DNA from 3 places in the Mesorhizobium sp. B2-4-7 genome. Region 2 is predicted to be linked to each of the others. Evidence: predicted binding sites of a transcription regulator. Region 2 holds the regulator's gene; each other region holds the start of a gene.
The links. The regulator LexA, encoded in region 2, represses DNA repair genes until DNA is damaged. The targets are predictions, from matches to a motif close to TGTTCNNNNTGTGTTCNG.

Region 1: a site for LexA is predicted at 3,211-3,228, ahead of FJ946_RS07535 (DNA recombination protein RmuC). Genes of this name have one in related genera too.
Region 3: a site for LexA is predicted at 1,845-1,862, ahead of recA (recombinase RecA). Genes of this name have one in related genera too.

The regions. Positions count from the first base shown of each region.
Region 1 covers NZ_VFVH01000002.1:178,608-184,395, reverse strand. The annotation lists gene FJ946_RS07560 (transporter) at 1-421, shown strand, start outside; gene truA (tRNA pseudouridine(38-40) synthase TruA) at 409-1,158, opposite strand; gene FJ946_RS07550 (N-acetyltransferase) at 1,182-1,688, opposite strand; gene fmt (methionyl-tRNA formyltransferase) at 1,685-2,620, opposite strand; gene def (peptide deformylase) at 2,627-3,157, opposite strand; gene FJ946_RS07535 (DNA recombination protein RmuC) at 3,261-4,547, shown strand; gene FJ946_RS07530 (GFA family protein) at 4,567-4,971, opposite strand; gene FJ946_RS07525 (cation diffusion facilitator family transporter) at 5,097-5,788, opposite strand, start outside.
Region 2 covers NZ_VFVH01000009.1:164,558-170,345, reverse strand. The annotation lists gene kynA (tryptophan 2,3-dioxygenase) at 1-750, shown strand, start outside; gene kynU (kynureninase) at 814-2,061, opposite strand; gene FJ946_RS22625 (TetR/AcrR family transcriptional regulator C-terminal domain-containing protein) at 2,058-2,735, opposite strand; gene lexA (transcriptional repressor LexA) at 3,188-3,931, shown strand; gene FJ946_RS22615 (ComEC/Rec2 family competence protein) at 3,925-5,788, opposite strand, start outside.
Region 3 covers NZ_VFVH01000010.1:213,347-219,134, forward strand. The annotation lists gene alaS (alanine--tRNA ligase) at 1-386, opposite strand, end outside; gene recA (recombinase RecA) at 690-1,787, opposite strand; gene FJ946_RS24390 (carbohydrate kinase family protein) at 2,070-3,014, shown strand; gene FJ946_RS24395 (pseudouridine-5'-phosphate glycosidase) at 3,061-3,978, shown strand; gene FJ946_RS24400 (TfoX/Sxy family protein) at 4,105-4,428, opposite strand; gene FJ946_RS24405 (GFA family protein) at 4,520-5,017, shown strand; gene sufA (Fe-S cluster assembly scaffold SufA) at 5,179-5,559, opposite strand; gene FJ946_RS24415 (SUF system Fe-S cluster assembly protein) at 5,661-5,788, opposite strand, start outside.

The DNA.
Region 1 (5,788 bases), on a different contig from region 2:
CAGCATGCTGTTGCGGCTGGCGACAGTCGATATCGGTTCCTGGGTGCTGCCTCTGGTCGCACTGGCTCTGGTCGCGCCGCGCGCCGGCATCGGCGGCCGCTTCGTGCACTATGTGGTGGCCTCGAACTGGGCTTCGGCCATCACCGCCTGGCTGATGCTGCCGTCCGCGCTGATCAGGCTTTTCCTGACGTCGGCGAGCCAGATCTCCAGCCTTGTGTCGCTGCTGTTGTTCGCGCTGTCGATGGTGCTGACCTGGCGCATGACCAACGCGACCATCGGCAGGGGGGCCGCAATCGGGACCGCTGTCTTCGTTGGCATGTTCATCGCTTCGCTGATCGTGCTGTTCGGGCTGCAGGCGCTGCTTGGCATCACGGTTCCGGACACCGGAGCTCAGAGCCTTTCGGGACTCTATCCGGGATAATCGACGCCGATCAGAAAAAGCCCGTCGGGCGGCGCCACCTGGCCGCAGGCGGCGCGGTCGTGCGCCTCGAGCGCCGCCTTGAGATCGCCGGCCGTCCATGCGCCTTCGCCGACGCGCTTGAGCGAGCCGACCATCGAGCGCACCTGGTTGTGCAGGAAGGAACGCGCCGAGGCTCTGACTTCGATCATGTCGCCCGAACGGCTGACGTCAAGACGGTCGAGCGTGCGCACCGGGCTCTCGGCCTGGCATTGCGTGGAACGGAAGGTGGTGAAATCGTGCCGTCCGAGCAGCACTTTGGCGGCTTCGTGCATGGCAGCGGCGTCGAGCTGCTTCGGCACCCACCATACCTTACCCTTTTCCAGGGCCGAGGGCGCGCGCCGGTTGAGGATGCGGTAGAGATAGTGGCGGCCGATGGCCGAGAAGCGGGCATCGAAGCCGTCGACGACGGTCGTGGCTTTCAAGATCGCGATGCGATTGCCGGCGCCCTGCAGGTGCGCGTTGACGGCATCGCGCACCTTGTCGTCCGGCCAGGCCCTGGCCAGGTCGACATGCGCCACCTGGGCCGTCGCATGCACGCCCGCATCGGTGCGGCCGGCAGCGCGCAAGCGGACCTGCTGGCCGCAGAATTTTTCGATCGCCTGCTCGATCGCCTGCTGCACCGAAGGCTGGTCCGCCTGGTGCTGCCAGCCGGCAAACAAGCTGCCGTCATATTCGATGTCGAGGCGAAAACGCGGCATGCCGGGCGGCTATACGCACTCGCCTAGGCGGCGAGTGCGGTGAAGGCCGAGGCGTAGACCAGCCGGCCGGTTTCGGGAGCGTCGCCCCAGGCCAGCGCCTGCAGCGCCTCGCCCTGGTATTCACTCTCGAATCCTTCGGCGCGCGCGTGGCTGTAGCCGAAACGGCCGTAGTAGGTGGGGTCGCCCAGCACCACGGCCAGCATCTCGCCGGTGTCGCGCAGGCGGATGTGAGCCTCGCGGATCAGCGCGCCGCCAATGCCGGTGCCGTGAAAGGAGGGCTCCACCGCCAGCGGCGCCAGTGCCACCGCCGGGAAATCTTTCCCGCCGGTGCGGACGAAGAGCCGCGAAAACAGGATGTGGCCAACCACTTGCCCGTCTTCTTCCGCCACCAGTTCGACAACGGCGTCGCCGCCGGAAACCAGCGCGTCAACCAGCCCGGCCTCCGCCTGCTGGCCGAAAGCGTGTTCCTCGACGAGGCGGATGGCCTCGCGATCCCGCGGCGTCGCCGCGCGTATCGACATCATGCTCATGACAGTTTCATTCCTTTTTCGATCTTGGTCCCGCGCAGGAATTCTTGCGCGGCGGCGGGCCTTCCGCCAGCCCGTTGAACTTCGACCAGCCGGATCGCGCCCGCTCCGCAGGCGACCGTCAGGCGGTCGTCGAGAATTCCTCCCGGCTCGCCCACACCTTGCGCAAGCGTCGAGCGAAGCAGTTTCAGCCGTTCCACCCGGCCACCAATTTCAACCTCGCACCAGGCGCCGGGGAACGGCGACAGGCCGCGAATATTATTGTGAACTTCGGCCGCGGGTCGCGTCCAATCCACGTGCGTATCGGATTTATCGATCTTTTTGGCATAGGTCACCCCCTCAACCGCTTGGGCGGTGAACGCCAGGCTATTCCTTTCCAGCCGCGCCAGCGCTTCCACGATCAGTGCGGCGCTGACGCTCATCAATCGATCATGCAGATCGCCGGCGGTCATATCGGGTTCGATGACGCATTTTTCAACCAGCCCCACCGGGCCGGTGTCGAGGCCTTCTTCCATGCGCATGACCATCATGCCGGTTTCGCTGTCGCCCGCCATGATCGCCCGTTGGATGGGCGCCGCACCGCGCCACCGCGGCAACAGCGAGGCATGGCCGTTGATGCAGCCCAGTCGCGGCGCCTCAAGCACCGCCCTGGGCAGCAGCAGGCCGTAAGCCACGACCACGCCGATATCGGCTTGCAGCGCGCGAAAAGCTGCCTGTTCGGCCTCGCCCTTGAGCGACGTCGGCGTGCGCGTCTCGATGCCCAGCCGTTCCGCCTCGCGCTGTACCGGCGACGGCGTCAGCTCAAGGCCGCGCCGGCCGGCGGCTCGCGGCGGCTGCGTGTAGACGGCCGCGACCTCATGTCCGGCATCGGCAATTGCGCGCAATGTCGGCACCGAAAACTCCGGCGTCCCCATGAAAATCACGCGAAGGGGCATTGTCCCCTATCCCACCAGCTTGCCCGGAGCCTTGTCCTTGGCCAGCTTCTTGAACTTCTTCACCACCATGTCGCGCTTCAGCTTCGAAATGTGGTCGATGAACAGCACGCCGTTGAGATGGTCGATCTCATGCTGCAGGCAGGTTGCCATCAGCCCCTCGGCCTCCATTTCCTGCAGCTTGCCATCGCGGTCGAGGTACTTGACCCGCACGGAAGCCGGGCGTTCGACCTCGGCATAATAGTCGGGAATCGACAGGCAACCTTCCTCGTAGACGGAGCGCTGGTCGGCGCTTTCCAGGATTTCGGGATTGATGAAGACATGCGGCGCCGGCGTCTCGTCCTCCTTGGCGAGGTCGATCACCAGCATGCGCAGCGGTTCGCCGATCTGGATCGCGGCCAGCCCGATGCCGGGCGCGTCATACATGGTCGCCAGCATGTCGTCGGCCAGTTTGCGCAAGGGCGCGTCGACGCGCTCCACCGGCTTGGAAACCTGGCGCAGGATGGGGTCGGGAAGGATGATGAGCGGCTTGATCGGCATGGCGTCTCACCTAAGACCTTGAATAAAGGGCGTCAACCGGTACGCCGGGGGATCGTTCACGTTTTGATCTGTGCTGGCCGGCCGAATCGTCTATGCTGTGTGCATGAACGACCTGACATCCATCCTTTCGGAACCTGTCGCCCGGCTTGGCGCGACCACGATCACGCTCGGCCATGCGCTGGCGTTCGGGGCCTTTGTGTTTCTTGGCCTGTTCGTGGCGCTTGTCGTCGCGCTGTGGCGCTCGGCCAAGGCGCGCGCCGTGGCCGCTGCCGAAGCCGCCGACCATGCCCGCGACGCCGAGGCGCGGATGGCCGGCATATTGCAAAGCCAAGCCGAGATGCAGGGCCGCATGGGCGCCATCGCGGAAGTCTTCGGCGCGCGGCAGGCGGAACTGACGCAATCGATCGGCCAGCGCCTCGATGCCATGACCGGCCGCCTCGGCCAGACCATGACCGAGCAAACCAAATCCACTCATGAGAGCCTGGCCAAATTGCAGGAGCGGCTGGCCGTCATCGACACCGCGCAAGGCAACATCCAGTCGCTCGCCGGCCAGGTCGTGCAATTGCAGGCGATCCTCTCCAACAAGCAGACGCGCGGCGCCTTCGGCCAGTCGCGCATGGAAGCGATCGTCGCCGACGGTCTGCCGCACGGCGCCTACGAGTTCCAGGCGACCTTGTCCAACGGCAGCCGTCCCGATTGCCTGGTGAAGATGCCCAACGGCGCGCCGGCGCTTGCCGTCGACGCCAAGTTTCCGCTGGAAGCCTGGAACGCCATCCGCGCCGCCGAAGGCGCCGAACAGCAGAAGGTCGCGTCGCAGGCCTTCCGCCGCGACATCGAGGTGCATGTCCGCGATATCGCGGATAAATATCTGATCCAGGGCGAGACGCAGGATACCGCCTTCATGTTCGTGCCGTCGGAATCGGTGTTTGCCGAGATCCACGAAAATTTCGAGGCGGTGGTGCAGAAGGCGCACCGCGCCCGCGTCGTCATCGTCTCGCCGTCGCTCCTGATGCTGTCGATCCAGGTCATCCAGGCGATCCTGAAGGATGCCCGTATGCGCGAGCAGGCACACCTGATCCAGGGCGAGGTGATCCGGCTGATGGAGGATGTTTCGCGCGTCGACGAGCGGGTGCGCAAATTGCAGGGCCATTTTGCCCAGTCGGCCAAGGATATAGACGACATCCTCGTCTCGACGTCGAAGGTGACCAAACGCGGCCAGAAGATCGAAGCTCTGGAGTTTGGGGCGCAGCCCGGAGGCGATGCCGACCCTGACATGGCGTCACCAGCCCCTGCGAAGCCGGAACCCGGCCCGCGCGTTGTCGATTCCCCACGCGTTGCCGATTCAAAGACCGGCCAGCTCAGGCTGAGGGTCGTCGAAGGCGACGAATGAGGCGCCGCACCGGACGGCGCTACTGCTCCTCCACTGTGGCCATGCCGTGAAATTCAGGTAGCCAGTGAAGCGCCGAGCGGTGCCATTTTTGCAGTGTCGGAATCAAATCCTGGCGTTGCCGCGCGGTTCCCACTCGAATGCCGTAGACCTTTGGGCCATCTCCGACCGACGTGGCGTAAAGGTGCGAGCCGCAGTCGGCGCAAAAGGCCTGGACGCGCTTGGCGCCGCTTGCCACGGTCTTGATGTAGACCTTCGGTGTACCCTTTGTGATCCGGTAGTGATCTTCAGACGCCGGAACGGTGACGCGAAAGGCCGTACCGGTCAACTGTTGGCAATCGGTACAATGGCAGATCGAGGTCTTTTCCGGTTCGACCTCCGCCTCATAGGTGATGGCACCACAATGACAGCCGCCGTCGATCTTCATAATCAGTCCTCCAAAACTCGATCGGCTGATTTTAGCGGCGCAGCGGCGCAAGGCAACGACGCGACGCTGATCCAGAGGCATGATCCCGAGGAATGGAACGCGGGTTTCGAGGCTATGCTCAAAGTCTACTCGGATGCTGATTCGATCAGCTTGCGTCGCTGTTCCCAGGTGCCTGACGTCTGCGGCTTGACGAACAGCCGGGTGATCTCGGGCATTTCCTTCCTTAGCTGCGCTTCGAGGCGCTCGACGCAGGCTTCGATTTCCGGCGCGGACAGATGGTCCTCGAATTCGATGCTCAGGCCGGCAACGATTTCTTCCGGCCCCAGGTGGACCGTCAGGACGCCGTTCGCCCGCTGCACCGCCGGATCCTGCTGCGCGATCGCCAGCACTTCTTTCTGCACCGCGGGCGAAGCAGGCTCGCCGATGAGCAGCCCCTTGCTCTCGCGCGCCAGGAAGGCCGCGGTCGCACCCAGGATCAGCGCAATGCCGATCGAGGCGGCGCCGTCCAGTTCCGGCATCTCGAAAATCTCCGCCGCCAATATGCCGGCAAAGGCGACGATCAGGCCGAGAAGCGCGGCACTGTCCTCGAACAGCACTGTGTAGACGCTTGGATCCTTGCTCGATTGCACGGCCTGCAGCCAGCCCTGCTGGCCCTTCTGCCGGCGGAATTCCCTCAGCGCCACCAGCCATGAGCTGCCCTCGAACAGAAACGACAGGCCGAGCACGATGTAGTTGACCCTGACATTGGCGGCCGGTTCGGGCGCAATGATGTGCGTCACGCCTTCGTAGAACGATACGCCGGCGCCGAGCGCGAAGA
Region 2 (5,788 bases):
AAGGTGCTCGAGGCGCAGGAGCCGCTTTCGTCAGCCCATGACGAGATGCTGTTCATCATCCAGCACCAGACATCGGAACTCTGGATGAAGCTCGCGCTGCACGAAATCGGCGCCGCAATCCGCTCCATCCGCGCCGACCGTCTCGAACCGAGCTTCAAGATGCTTTCGCGCGTCGCCCGCATCTTCGAGCAGCTCAACAATGCCTGGGACGTGCTGCGCACGATGACGCCCAGCGAATACACCGAGTTCCGCGACGCGCTTGGCCAGTCCTCGGGCTTCCAGTCGTGGCAGTACCGTGCCATCGAGTTCATGGCCGGCAACCGCAATCTCGCAATGCTCGGACCGCACAAGCACCGGCCGGACCTCAGCGAGAAACTGGAGGCGATCCTGGCGCAACCGTCGCTCTACGACGAGGCGCTGCTGCTGCTCGCCCGTAACGGCTTCGACATCGGTGCCGACGCAAGGCGTACGGACTGGCGCGAAACGCGGACCGAGAACGAAGAGGTCCTTGTCGCCTGGCAGATCATCTACCGCGACCCGCAGCGCTACTGGATGTTCTACGAACTCGCCGAGAAGCTGGTCGATTTCGAGGATTATTTCCGCCGTTGGCGCTTCAACCACGTCACCACGGTCGAGCGCATCATCGGTATGAAGCGCGGCACCGGCGGCACATCGGGCGCGTCCTACCTGAAGAAGATGCTGGAGGTGGAGTTGTTCCCGGAGCTGTGGAAGGTCCGTACCCGGCTCTGACGTAGCTTTGCCGACTGCATATCGTTATCCCGAACCCACTGCGCTTTTCTGAGCGACAGGCTCTTAAGTCACCGCCGCCTTGACGGCGAAACGCGCCTCCTGCCACGCGTCCGTGCGCAAAATGTCTTCCAGCACCTCGACAGCCTGCCAGACATCGACATAGCCGACATAAAGCGGCGTAAAGCCGAAGCGAATCGTGGATGGCGCGCGGAAATCGCCGATCACGCCGCGCTCGATCAAGGCCCGCATCACCTGATAGCCATGCGGGTGGAGGAACGAAACCTGGCTGCCGCGCTCATTGCCATCGCGCGGGCTTTCGAGTTCGAGGCCGTAGGCGCCGCATTTTGCCTCGACCAGTTGGATGAACAGATCGGTCAACGCCATGCTCTTCCTGCGCACCTCTGCCATGTCGACGTCGTTCCAGACATCGAGCGCCCCTTTGAGCGCGCGCATCGACAGCACAGGCTGCGTGCCGCAGAGAAACCGGCGGATGCCAGTGCCGGCAGCAAAACCCTGTTCGAAGGCGAATGGCCGCGCATGGCCCCACCAGCCGCTGAGCGGCTGGCGGACATCGCCATGGTGGCGCTCGGCCGCGTAGATGAAGGCCGGGGCACCCGGGCCGCCATTGAGATATTTGTAGGTGCAGCCAACGGCGAAATCGGCATTCGAACGGTCGAGCTCGACGGGCAAGGCGCCGGCGGTATGGCAGAGATCCCAGACAATCAGCGCGCCGGCATCATGTGCCGTCCGCGTCAGCGCGGCCATGTCGCGTAACTGCCCGGATTTGTAGTTGACGTGGTTGACCAGGATGACCGCGACCCGCTCGTCGATCAGTTCTTCTATGGTCGGCGCATCGACACCCTCGAGCCGCAGCACCGTGCCCGGCCGCGTCGAGGCAACGCCTTCGGCCATATAGAGATCGGTCGGAAAGCTGTCCCCCTCGGCGATGATGACTGACCTGTCCGGCCGCATCCCGAGTGCCGCATGCAGCACCTTGTAGATGTTGATCGAGGTGGTATCGCAGACCACCGTCTGGCCGGCGGCGGCCCCGATCAGGCGCCCGAGTTGGTCGCCGAGTTCGACCGGCATGTCGAACCAGCCGGCGGTGTTCCAGGCGCGGATGAGATCCTGCGCCCACTCCTGCGTGGCGGCCTTCTGCAGCTCGCCGAACACGGCTGGCGAAGCGGCGCCCAGCGAATTGCCGTCGAGATAGATCACCCCCTGGGGCAAGGTGAAGCGGTCACGCATGGCACGCAGCGGATCCGCGGTGTCCATTGCCTCGATCGCTGCGAGATCGGGAATTTTGCTCATGGTCGCGATGTTCCTCGGTGAGAAGAGCGCCCTGGAAACGGGCCGGCTGTTTTGCCGCCCGGGCAAGGGCTGGCCGCATAGAGGCGCAAGAACAGGGTGAACGCCCGGTTCGATCTTTGCTCGATTTCCGCCCGAGGCAGTTCCTCGAGCACCCCAACGATCCGGCGAACCTGGAGATCGCCGATCAAAAGACTGATGTAGATGTCGGCGGCTTCGGCAGGATCGTCACAGGCGATCGGGCCGGCCCGACTTGCGGTTCGAAGCAGGTCGCCAAGAAGCGGCATTATGGTATTGCGGCCGAATTGCGCGATCGATTGGCCAAGCGTGCCTGTATCGTTGACGTCGCCGGCCGCGGCGCGATTGAGCGCCACCGCCTTGTCGCCCGTCACGAGGGTCAGCAGGACTGGCCCGAGCAAGTTCAGGGTTTCGAGCGGATCGCGCGCCTGGTGAAGGGCGTCCTCCAGCAGCTTCCTTGCCTCTCCCGCATTGGCTTCGATCAAGGATCGAAACAGGGTCTGCTTGTTGCCGTACCAGTTGTAGAGGGTTTCGTTCGAGGCCGATGCCCGCTTGGCGATAGCAAGCAGGGAGGCGCTCTTGTAGCCGGTTTCCCGGAGCACCGCATAGGCGGCCTCCTCTATCCGTTCGCGTCGCGCGGCCTGCTTCGGCGTGGTCATTGGTGTTCCTCTTCGAAAACCGTACATTATTATACGGTTTCGTCAAGCGAACGAACGAACGCAGCCCGTCGCGACCAGTGGTGGTGTCTGGCCGTTTTCCGGCGGAAGTTGGCATTTTGGTTTCGTTTCGTTCACGAGCCGCAGGGGTTTCTAATCCGCCCAAACGCACCCCGCACCTGCCGGTCACCCAGCTTGCAGGCTTGTGCCAAGAGTGGAGACCGGTCGGGCCACAGGCCATTAACCAAAATAGTTTCAAAGGGCCCGGGAGCGCATTGACGACGGACCGCGCTGGCAGGATGCTGGCTGCGGGAGGGCATTTCGTTTCCGTCGCCTTAACAAATTCATTAAACTTTAAATGGTTGCGGAACACAACTGGAACAGATAGTGTTTGTTCTGGGTTTGTTTTCTGATTCTGGTTCCAGACCCTTCGTGCAATGCCTTTGGGGGCCGCCATGCTCACGCGCAAGCAACATGAACTCTTGATGTTCATCCATGAACGGCTGAAGGAAAGCGGCATTCCGCCGTCCTTCGACGAGATGAAGGAAGCGCTGGACCTCGCCTCCAAGTCGGGAATTCATCGGCTGATCACGGCGTTGGAGGAGCGCGGCTTCATTCGCCGCCTGCCCAACCGGGCGCGCGCGCTGGAGGTGCTGCGCCTGCCGGACTCGATCGCGCCGGGTCTTAACGCGGCAAAGAAGTTCTCCCCGAGCGTCATCCAAGGCAGCCTCGGACAGGGCAGCAGCCCTAGCCGGCAGATCAAGCCGGCGACGTCTTCGCGTCTGCCCGCTGCCGGCAATGACGACGACGCGGTTTCAGCGGTGTCGATCCCGGTCATGGGTCGCATCGCAGCGGGTGTGCCGATCGACGCCATCCAGCATCAGACGCATTCCATTTCAGTGCCGCCTGACATGATCATGGGCGGCGAACACTATGCGCTGGAGGTCAAGGGCGATTCGATGATCGAGGCCGGCATTTTCGACGGCGACACGGTCATCATCCGCAATGCCGACACCGCAAGTCCCGGCGAGATCATCGTGGCCCTGGTGGACGAGGAGGAAGCAACGCTTAAGCGCTTCCGCCGAAAGGGTGCTTCGATTGCGCTCGAGGCTGCCAATCCGGCCTATGAAACACGTATTTTCGGACCGGACAGGGTCAAGGTGCAGGGCAAGCTGGTCGGCCTGATCAGGCGCTACTGAGCGGGGTCGGCGGTGGGCTTTTCGGGTTTACGGTAAGGCGGCAGTCCCCTTGCCTCGCGTGAGAATTTTCGCTGTTCGTGCCAAGGCCGATATGGCCTGTCGACGGCAAAGCTGACCCGTGCCGGTGCCGTCGCCGATTGCCGGTCGAAGAAGACGGCGGCACTTCCCTTACGAGCGAGCTGCCGCTTGGTGATGACGAGAACCAGCGGATTGTGGCAGGGGTCGTAGCCCGCGGGGTCGTTGATGACGATCAGATCCGCATAGGAGCAGGCCCTCCAGGCGTCCTTGCGATCCTCCACCTGCGCGATGATCGCCCCCGAGGTATGCCGGGCCATGCACAGGCCCGTGAAGCAATAGAAAGGCGCTCCCGCCGGAAGTTGCGCGGGATCGAAGATGTCGAACTGTCGGTCTCCGCTGTCGAACAGTTCCGGCGCAACGATGGTTTCGGACTTCAGCGCGCGTTTCCAATTATCGACGGTGAATTCGTTCGGGCGCGCCCGGTTGATCGCGAGCTCGCCGCCGCCGATCGGCAACGCCACCAGGCGGGCATCCTCCGAAATCAGCACGTCCGGCGTGCGCGTGTCCGAGACGGTCAACAGGCCGGCGAGCGCGAAGGGAAGTGCCGCCAGCCGCAGCCATGTCGTGGCCATCGTCGCGATGACCAGGGCGATCGCCACCAGAAGGACGGATTGCTGCGAAATCAACCCGACCGCGTCGACCGGCGAGCGTTGCGAGATCCATCCTGATATGGCGATCATCGCGGCCAGTCCCTTGCCCATCAGATAAAGGGATGGTCCATCGAACCCGAACGGCATCAGCAGCGCGCTGGCAACCGCAAGGAACATCACGACAGAAACGATCGGCATGACGGCAAGATTGGCGAACAGGCTGAGCGGCGACACGCGCTGGAAATGCCAGATGGCGAAAAGCGCCGTGGCGCTTCCCGCGATAATCGAGGTCATCGCCAGCCCACCTGTCGCCAGCAGCAATTTTCGCGTCAGCAGGCCAGGCAAGGTCCGTTGCGGCGGCGGGGTCCGCGCTTTGTCGGCTTTGCGATCCGACCAGCCGGCATAGGCGCCGACCAGGGCCGCGGTGGCGGCGAACGACATCTGGAAGCTCGGCCCTACCACCTCGTGCGGCGACACCACGATGACGGCGATCGCCGAAATAGCCAGATTGCGCATGGTGAGTGCCGCCCGATCGAACAGAACGGCGATCAGCATCACCGCCAGCATGATGAAGCTGCGTTCGGCGGCGACAACGACGCCCGAAATGACGAGGTAGGCGGCGATCGAGAAAAGTGCCGCCGCGGCCGCGTATTTCTTGACCGGCCGACGGGAGGAAAAGTTCGGAAACAGCGCGAAGCCGCCACGCAGCAGACCCATGACGGTGCCGGCGACCAGCGCCATGTGCAGCCCGGAAATTGAGATGATGTGGTAGATGCCGGTGCGTCGCATCGCTTCATTGATCTCGTCGGGAATCCCGGCGCGAACACCCACGATCAGCGCCGCGGCGATCTCGCCCTCGGCGCCGCCGATGCTGCCCCTGATATGGTCGGCAATGCTTTCGCGAGCACTCTCGATGGCGGCTGAGAGGGCGGCCCACAACGGCCTGTCATCGGCTGAGACGATTTTGGGGTTGCCGAGAAAGAAGCCGCTGGCGCCTATGCCGGCGAAGTAGCTGTCGAAGGAAAAGTCGTAGCTGTCCGGCCGCACCGGCCCGGTCGGCGGCAACAGCCTGGCATAGCCGGTCACGAGGGAGCCGGCCGTCACTTCAGCCGGCACCTTGCGCGCCGAAAGGCGAACGCGCTCGGGCGCGTAGCGTAGTTTCGGCCGCGCGGTCGATGTCACATCGATG
Region 3 (5,788 bases), on a different contig from region 2:
ACGGTGACGAGCAGCTTGTCCTTCTTAAGCCCGAACTCCCTGGTAATGAGGTTCCAGGCTAACTCGATGGCGCGCTCCTTGAAATAGTCGCCGAAGGAGAAATTGCCGAGCATCTCGAAGAAGGTCAGGTGGCGCGCGGTGTAGCCGACATTGTCGAGGTCGTTGTGCTTGCCGCCGGCGCGAACGCTTTTCTGGGCGGTCGTGGCACGCGAATAGGGCCGCTTCTCCAGGCCGGTGAAGACGTTCTTGAACTGCACCATGCCGGCATTGGTGAACATCAGCGTCGGATCGTTGCGCGGCACAAGCGGGCTCGACGCCACGACCTCGTGACCCTCCTTGCGGAAATAGTCGAGAAATGTCGACCGGATCTCGTTCACGCCACTCATGAATGCTGCCTTTTCGAGAGAGCCGCCGGCCGGACCGGCGGAAAATGGGCTCTGCTTTAGAAGATGGAGCTGGCCTTTTAGCCGCCGCTTGGCACCCTGTCCAGAAACACGCAAGCTGGCCAATTCGCGGTTCGCCAGCCGCTCAAAACGCAAACCGCCGGCACGGGGCCGGCGGTTCGAAACGCAATACTACAGAACTCGATTACATAAGCTCAAATTGATGAACCGGGATTATGGCCGAACTCGGGCCGCAAACCGAACGCTAGATCGCGCCAGCGAACGCTAGATCGTGCCGACGAGCGCTTACATCGCGCCGGCTTCATCCTCGAAGCCATCATCGCCACCTTCGGAGCCGCCATTCTCGAGGAATTTTTCGGCGATCAGTCCGGCGTTCTGCCTGAGCGCAAGTTCGATCTCGCGCGCCGTATCGGGATTGTCGCGCAGGAACAGCTTCGCGTTCTCGCGGCCCTGGCCGAGACGCTGCGAATTGTAGGAGAACCAGGCGCCCGATTTCTCGACCACGCCCGCCTTGACGCCGAGATCGACCAGCTCGCCGGTCTTCGACACGCCTTCGCCGTACATGATGTCGAACTCGACCACCTTGAAGGGCGGCGCCAGCTTGTTCTTGACCACCTTGACGCGGGTCTGGTTGCCGACGACCTCGTCGCGGTCCTTGACCGAGCCGATGCGGCGGATATCGAGACGCACCGAGGCGTAGAATTTCAGCGCATTGCCGCCGGTGGTGGTTTCGGGCGAGCCGAACATGACGCCGATCTTCATGCGGATCTGGTTGATGAAGATGACCATGGTGTTGGAGCGCGAGATCGAGGCGGTCAGCTTGCGCAGCGCCTGGCTCATCAGGCGGGCCTGCAGGCCGGGCAGCGAATCGCCCATCTCGCCCTCGATTTCGGCGCGCGGCGTCAGCGCCGCGACCGAATCGACCACCAGCACATCGATGGCGCCGGAGCGCACCAGCGTATCGCAGATCTCAAGCGCCTGCTCGCCAGTGTCAGGCTGCGAGATCAGGAGGTTTTCGAGATCGACGCCGAGCTTGCGGGCATAGACCGGATCGAGCGCATGCTCGGCATCGACGAAGGCGCAGATGCCGCCCTTCTTCTGGGCTTCCGCCACCGTGTGCAGCGCCAGCGTCGTCTTACCCGAGCTTTCCGGCCCGTAGATCTCGATGATGCGGCCGCGCGGCAGGCCGCCGACGCCAAGCGCGATGTCGAGGCCGAGCGAGCCGGTTGGCACGGTTTCGATCTCGACGACCTGCTCGTTCGCGCCGAGCCGCATGATCGAGCCCTTGCCGAAAGCCCGCTCGATTTGCGACAGCGCCGCATCCAGAGCCTTTGATTTGTCCACTGCCTTATCCTCTACAAGCCGCAAGCTGTTCTGAGCCATGATACATCACCCCGTAGTCGTCAATGAAGGCCGGACAATCCGTAATCCTTGGTTATTTGTACCTTTTTTGTTCTCATTTGGCAAGAGGGATCAAGCATCTGAAAAATAAGCAACATCCTGATTTGTTCTTTTTTTGTCTCACGATTCGGCTCCAACATGGTCCGAATATTGGGCCAGGCTGGTTCGCCGTGCCGATCTCACGAATCGCTGGTTGTTGCCTGCGAAGCTCCGTCGCACAGCATGGCGCTTGTGCGTGACCGCCAACAAAGGTCATATCGGCGCATGGTGAGATCTCCAAGAGTCCTGGCGGTGGGCGGCGCCCATATCGACAGGCGCGGCCAGGTGTCCGGCGCTTACGTGCCGGCTGCCTCCAACCCGGGCACGATGCGCGAGGACGTTGGCGGCGGCGTCTTCAACGCATTGCGCAGCACGGTGCGGCGAGGCGTCTCGGGCTCGTTGCTGTCGGTGCGCGGCGGTGATGCCGCCGCCGACACGGTTTCGCGCGCCATCGCCGAAGCAGGCATTGCCGACCTGTCCGCGGTGTTCCTCGACCGCACGACGCCGAGCTATACGGCGCTGATCGACCGCGAGGGCGAACTGCTCGTCGGCTTTGCCGACATGGCGCTTTATGAACTGGCATTTGCAAAGCAGATCCGCCGCTCCAGGGTGAGGGAGGAGATCGCCGCCGCAGATGCCGTCCTGTGCGACGCCAATCTGCCATCGGCGGCTCTGGAGCGGCTGGTGTCGCTTGCCGCCGGCAAGCCCGTGTTCGCCATTGCCATTTCACCGGCCAAGGTCGTGCGCTTGACTCCGGTGCTCGGCGGCCTGGCCGTCGCCTTCATGAACAGGCGCGAGGCGGTGGCGCTTGCCGGACTTGACGATGCCGCCTCTCAAAAAACTATCCTCGACGGGCTGAGAAGCGCCGGCCTCGACAGCGCGGTGGTCACGGCGGGCGGCGGCCCGGTGCTGGGCTTCGACCGCGACGGCAGCTTTGCCGTCGTCCCGCCCCCTCCAAGAAAGGTCGTGGACGTCACCGGCGCCGGCGATGCGCTTGCCGGCGCGACGGTCGCCGCCCTACTGCGCGGCATGCCCTTGCGCGCGGCGTTGCGCGAGGGCGTCGCCGCCGCGACGCTGGCTATTGAAAGCGCGAGCGCCGTTCCCGATTTCACCACGGCGACTTTCGCGCAAGCGCTGGCTCTTGTGCCCGAAGAGCAGAAAATGGCATGAGACCGGCATCCGAAAGGATGCGCCGCACTTCGGATTGGAGATCCAGATGACCCCAGACACCGCCCGCGCCTTCATCGATGTCCACGCGCCGGTGGCGCAAGCCTTGGCCGCCGGGAAGCCCGTGGTGGCGCTGGAAAGCACCATCATAACCCACGGCATGCCCTACCCCGACAATGGCGCCATGGCGGCCGACGTGGAAAGGATCATTGCGGACGGCGGCGCGGTGCCGGCGACGATCGCCGTGGTGGCGGGCCGCATCAAGATCGGCCTCTCCGACGGAGAACGCGAATCGCTCGCCATGACCGGCGACGCCATGAAGCTCTCGCGCGCAGATCTCGGCTTCGCCGTCGCGCAAGGGCGCACCGGCGGCACCACGGTTGCCGCCACAATGATCGCCGCGCATATGGTTGGGATAAAGGTGTTCGCCACCGGCGGCATCGGCGGCGTGCACAAGGGCGCCGAAAAAAGCTTCGACATTTCCGCCGACCTCGATGAGCTGGCGCGCACGCCCGTCATCGTCGTCTCGGCTGGGGCCAAGGCCATCCTCGACATCGAAAAGACGCTGGAGGTGCTGGAGACCCGCGGCGTGCCCGTGATCGGCCATGGCTGCGAGACCATGCCGGCCTTCTGGTCGCGGCAGTCGCCGTTCCGCGCGCCGCTGACCTTGCACGCGCCGGAAGAGATCGCGCATTTTTACAAGACGCGACAGGCGCTGGGCCTGAGCGGCGGCATGCTGATCGCCAATCCGGTGCCGGAGGATCACGAAATCCCGGCCGGCGAGATGGCCGGCTACATCGAGGCCGCCCAGAAGGCCGCCGAGGCGCTCAACGTTACCGGCAAGGCGGTGACGCCGTTCCTGCTCTCCAAAATCCTCGAACTCACCGGCGGCCGGAGCCTGAAGACCAACATCGCGCTGGTCGAAAACAATGCTCGGCTGGCAGCGCGAATTGCCGGGGCGCTGTAGGACGCCGGAAATACGAGCGGCGGCACCACGGCTACTCGCGACCACCGAGTTCCGTCACGCCCTCCTCTGTCCTGCTGGACGTCTCCGAAAAAGTCTGCACTGCCTCATCGCCCCGAGGTCCTAGCGTTATTTTCCCGCCCGCCGCCCCGCCTCATAGGCCCGCCGCGCCCAGACCGCTATCTCGTCGGGGTCGTCGAAGGCACTATCGGGAATGCTCCAATAGGGCATCGCCACCAGCTTGCCGTGCCGGGACCCGGTGTAGGTCCACTGCGTGCAGCCGGCGGCCTCGAAATCGGGCGCGCTTTGCTCGTCCGCTTTCAGCATCAATTCGCCGCGCAGCACGATGGCGACGATGACGCCGTCGGCATAGATGCCCTTGCCGCCGAACAGTTTCCGGATGCTGACCGGGCCCAGGCTCTGGAAGAGTTCTTCTATGCGTTCATTGTCCATGCGCGGATCATGTCACCGCGATTCGGCCTTGTCATCGGCGCAACCAAAACCATGCTGACAGATTGAAAGGGGATCGATCGGAGTTCCCGCCATGCCTGTCCTGCTCAAGGGGTCCTGCCGCTGCAATGCCGTTCGTTTCGAGGTGGAAAGCCACACGCCCGTGCCGTTCATGCTGTGCTACTGCTCGATCTGCCGCAAGCAGCAGGGCGGCGGCGGTTTTGCCATCAATCTCGGCGCCAACTACGAGACGATGACCATCCGCGGCAAGAGGAGCCTCGGCGTCTATCGGGCCGAGATCGAGGACGACGAACATCCGCATTGCGAGATCTCGACCGGAGAGCGCAATTTCTGCCGCAAATGCGGATCGGCGCTGTGGCTCTACGACCCGACCTGGCCGGAACTCGTCCATCCCTTCGCCTCGGCGATCGACAGCGACCTGCCGAAACCGCCGAGCAAGGTGCATCTGATGCTGAAATACAAGGCCAACTGGGTCGAGCCCGATGTCGGGCCGAGCGACAAGGTGTTCGACGTCTATCCCGAGGAATCGATCGCCGACTGGCATAAGCGGACCGGGACGTGGGTGGAGTGAGTGTCTTCGCTGCGTTCTAAGGGAGGTGAGGAGTGGTCTGCGCAGCAGGCGGGAAGCCAATTGCGCGGCTTTTCGAATGACGAACGCCGGCAGCGGGGCTATCGCTGCCCCTCATCCGACCCTGGGGGACACCTTCTCCCCGTAAACGGGACGAAGGAAGGTCAGGCGGAGGCGCGTGCTTCTGCCAGCGCCTTGAGGTCGGCCGGCTTCAGTTCGACGGATTCGCCGCAGCCGCAGGCCGAGCTCTGGTTCGGGTTGCGGAAGGTGAAGCCGGTGCGCAGCGTCGTCTGCTCGAAATCCATCTCGGTGCCGAACAGGAAAAGTGCTGCTTCCGGCGCGACATAGACATGGGCGCCGTCGCGCTCGATGTGGTCGTCCTTGGTATTGGGTTCGGTCACCAGGTCAACCGTGTATTCCATGCCGGCGCAACCGCCCTTCTTGATGCCGAGGCGAATGCCATGCGCATTTTCACGCGTGGCAACGATCTCGCGCACCCGGTCGGCGGCCTTTTCGGTCATCGTGATGACGGCAAAGCGTCCCATCTTTTTCCTTCTCCATTCCATGCAGGTTCAAGGCCTGCCGAATGATTCCTCACCTAAAATGGTGAAGTTTTACCACTGGCGCAAGTGTGCCGGACTCGACGTCAGTACCAGCCCACCGCCACCTGCGCCTCTTCCGACATGCGATCGGGCGACCAGGGCGGGTCGAATGTCATGTTGACCTCGACGCCCGACACGCCTTCGACGGCGCCGACGGCGTTCTCAACCCAGC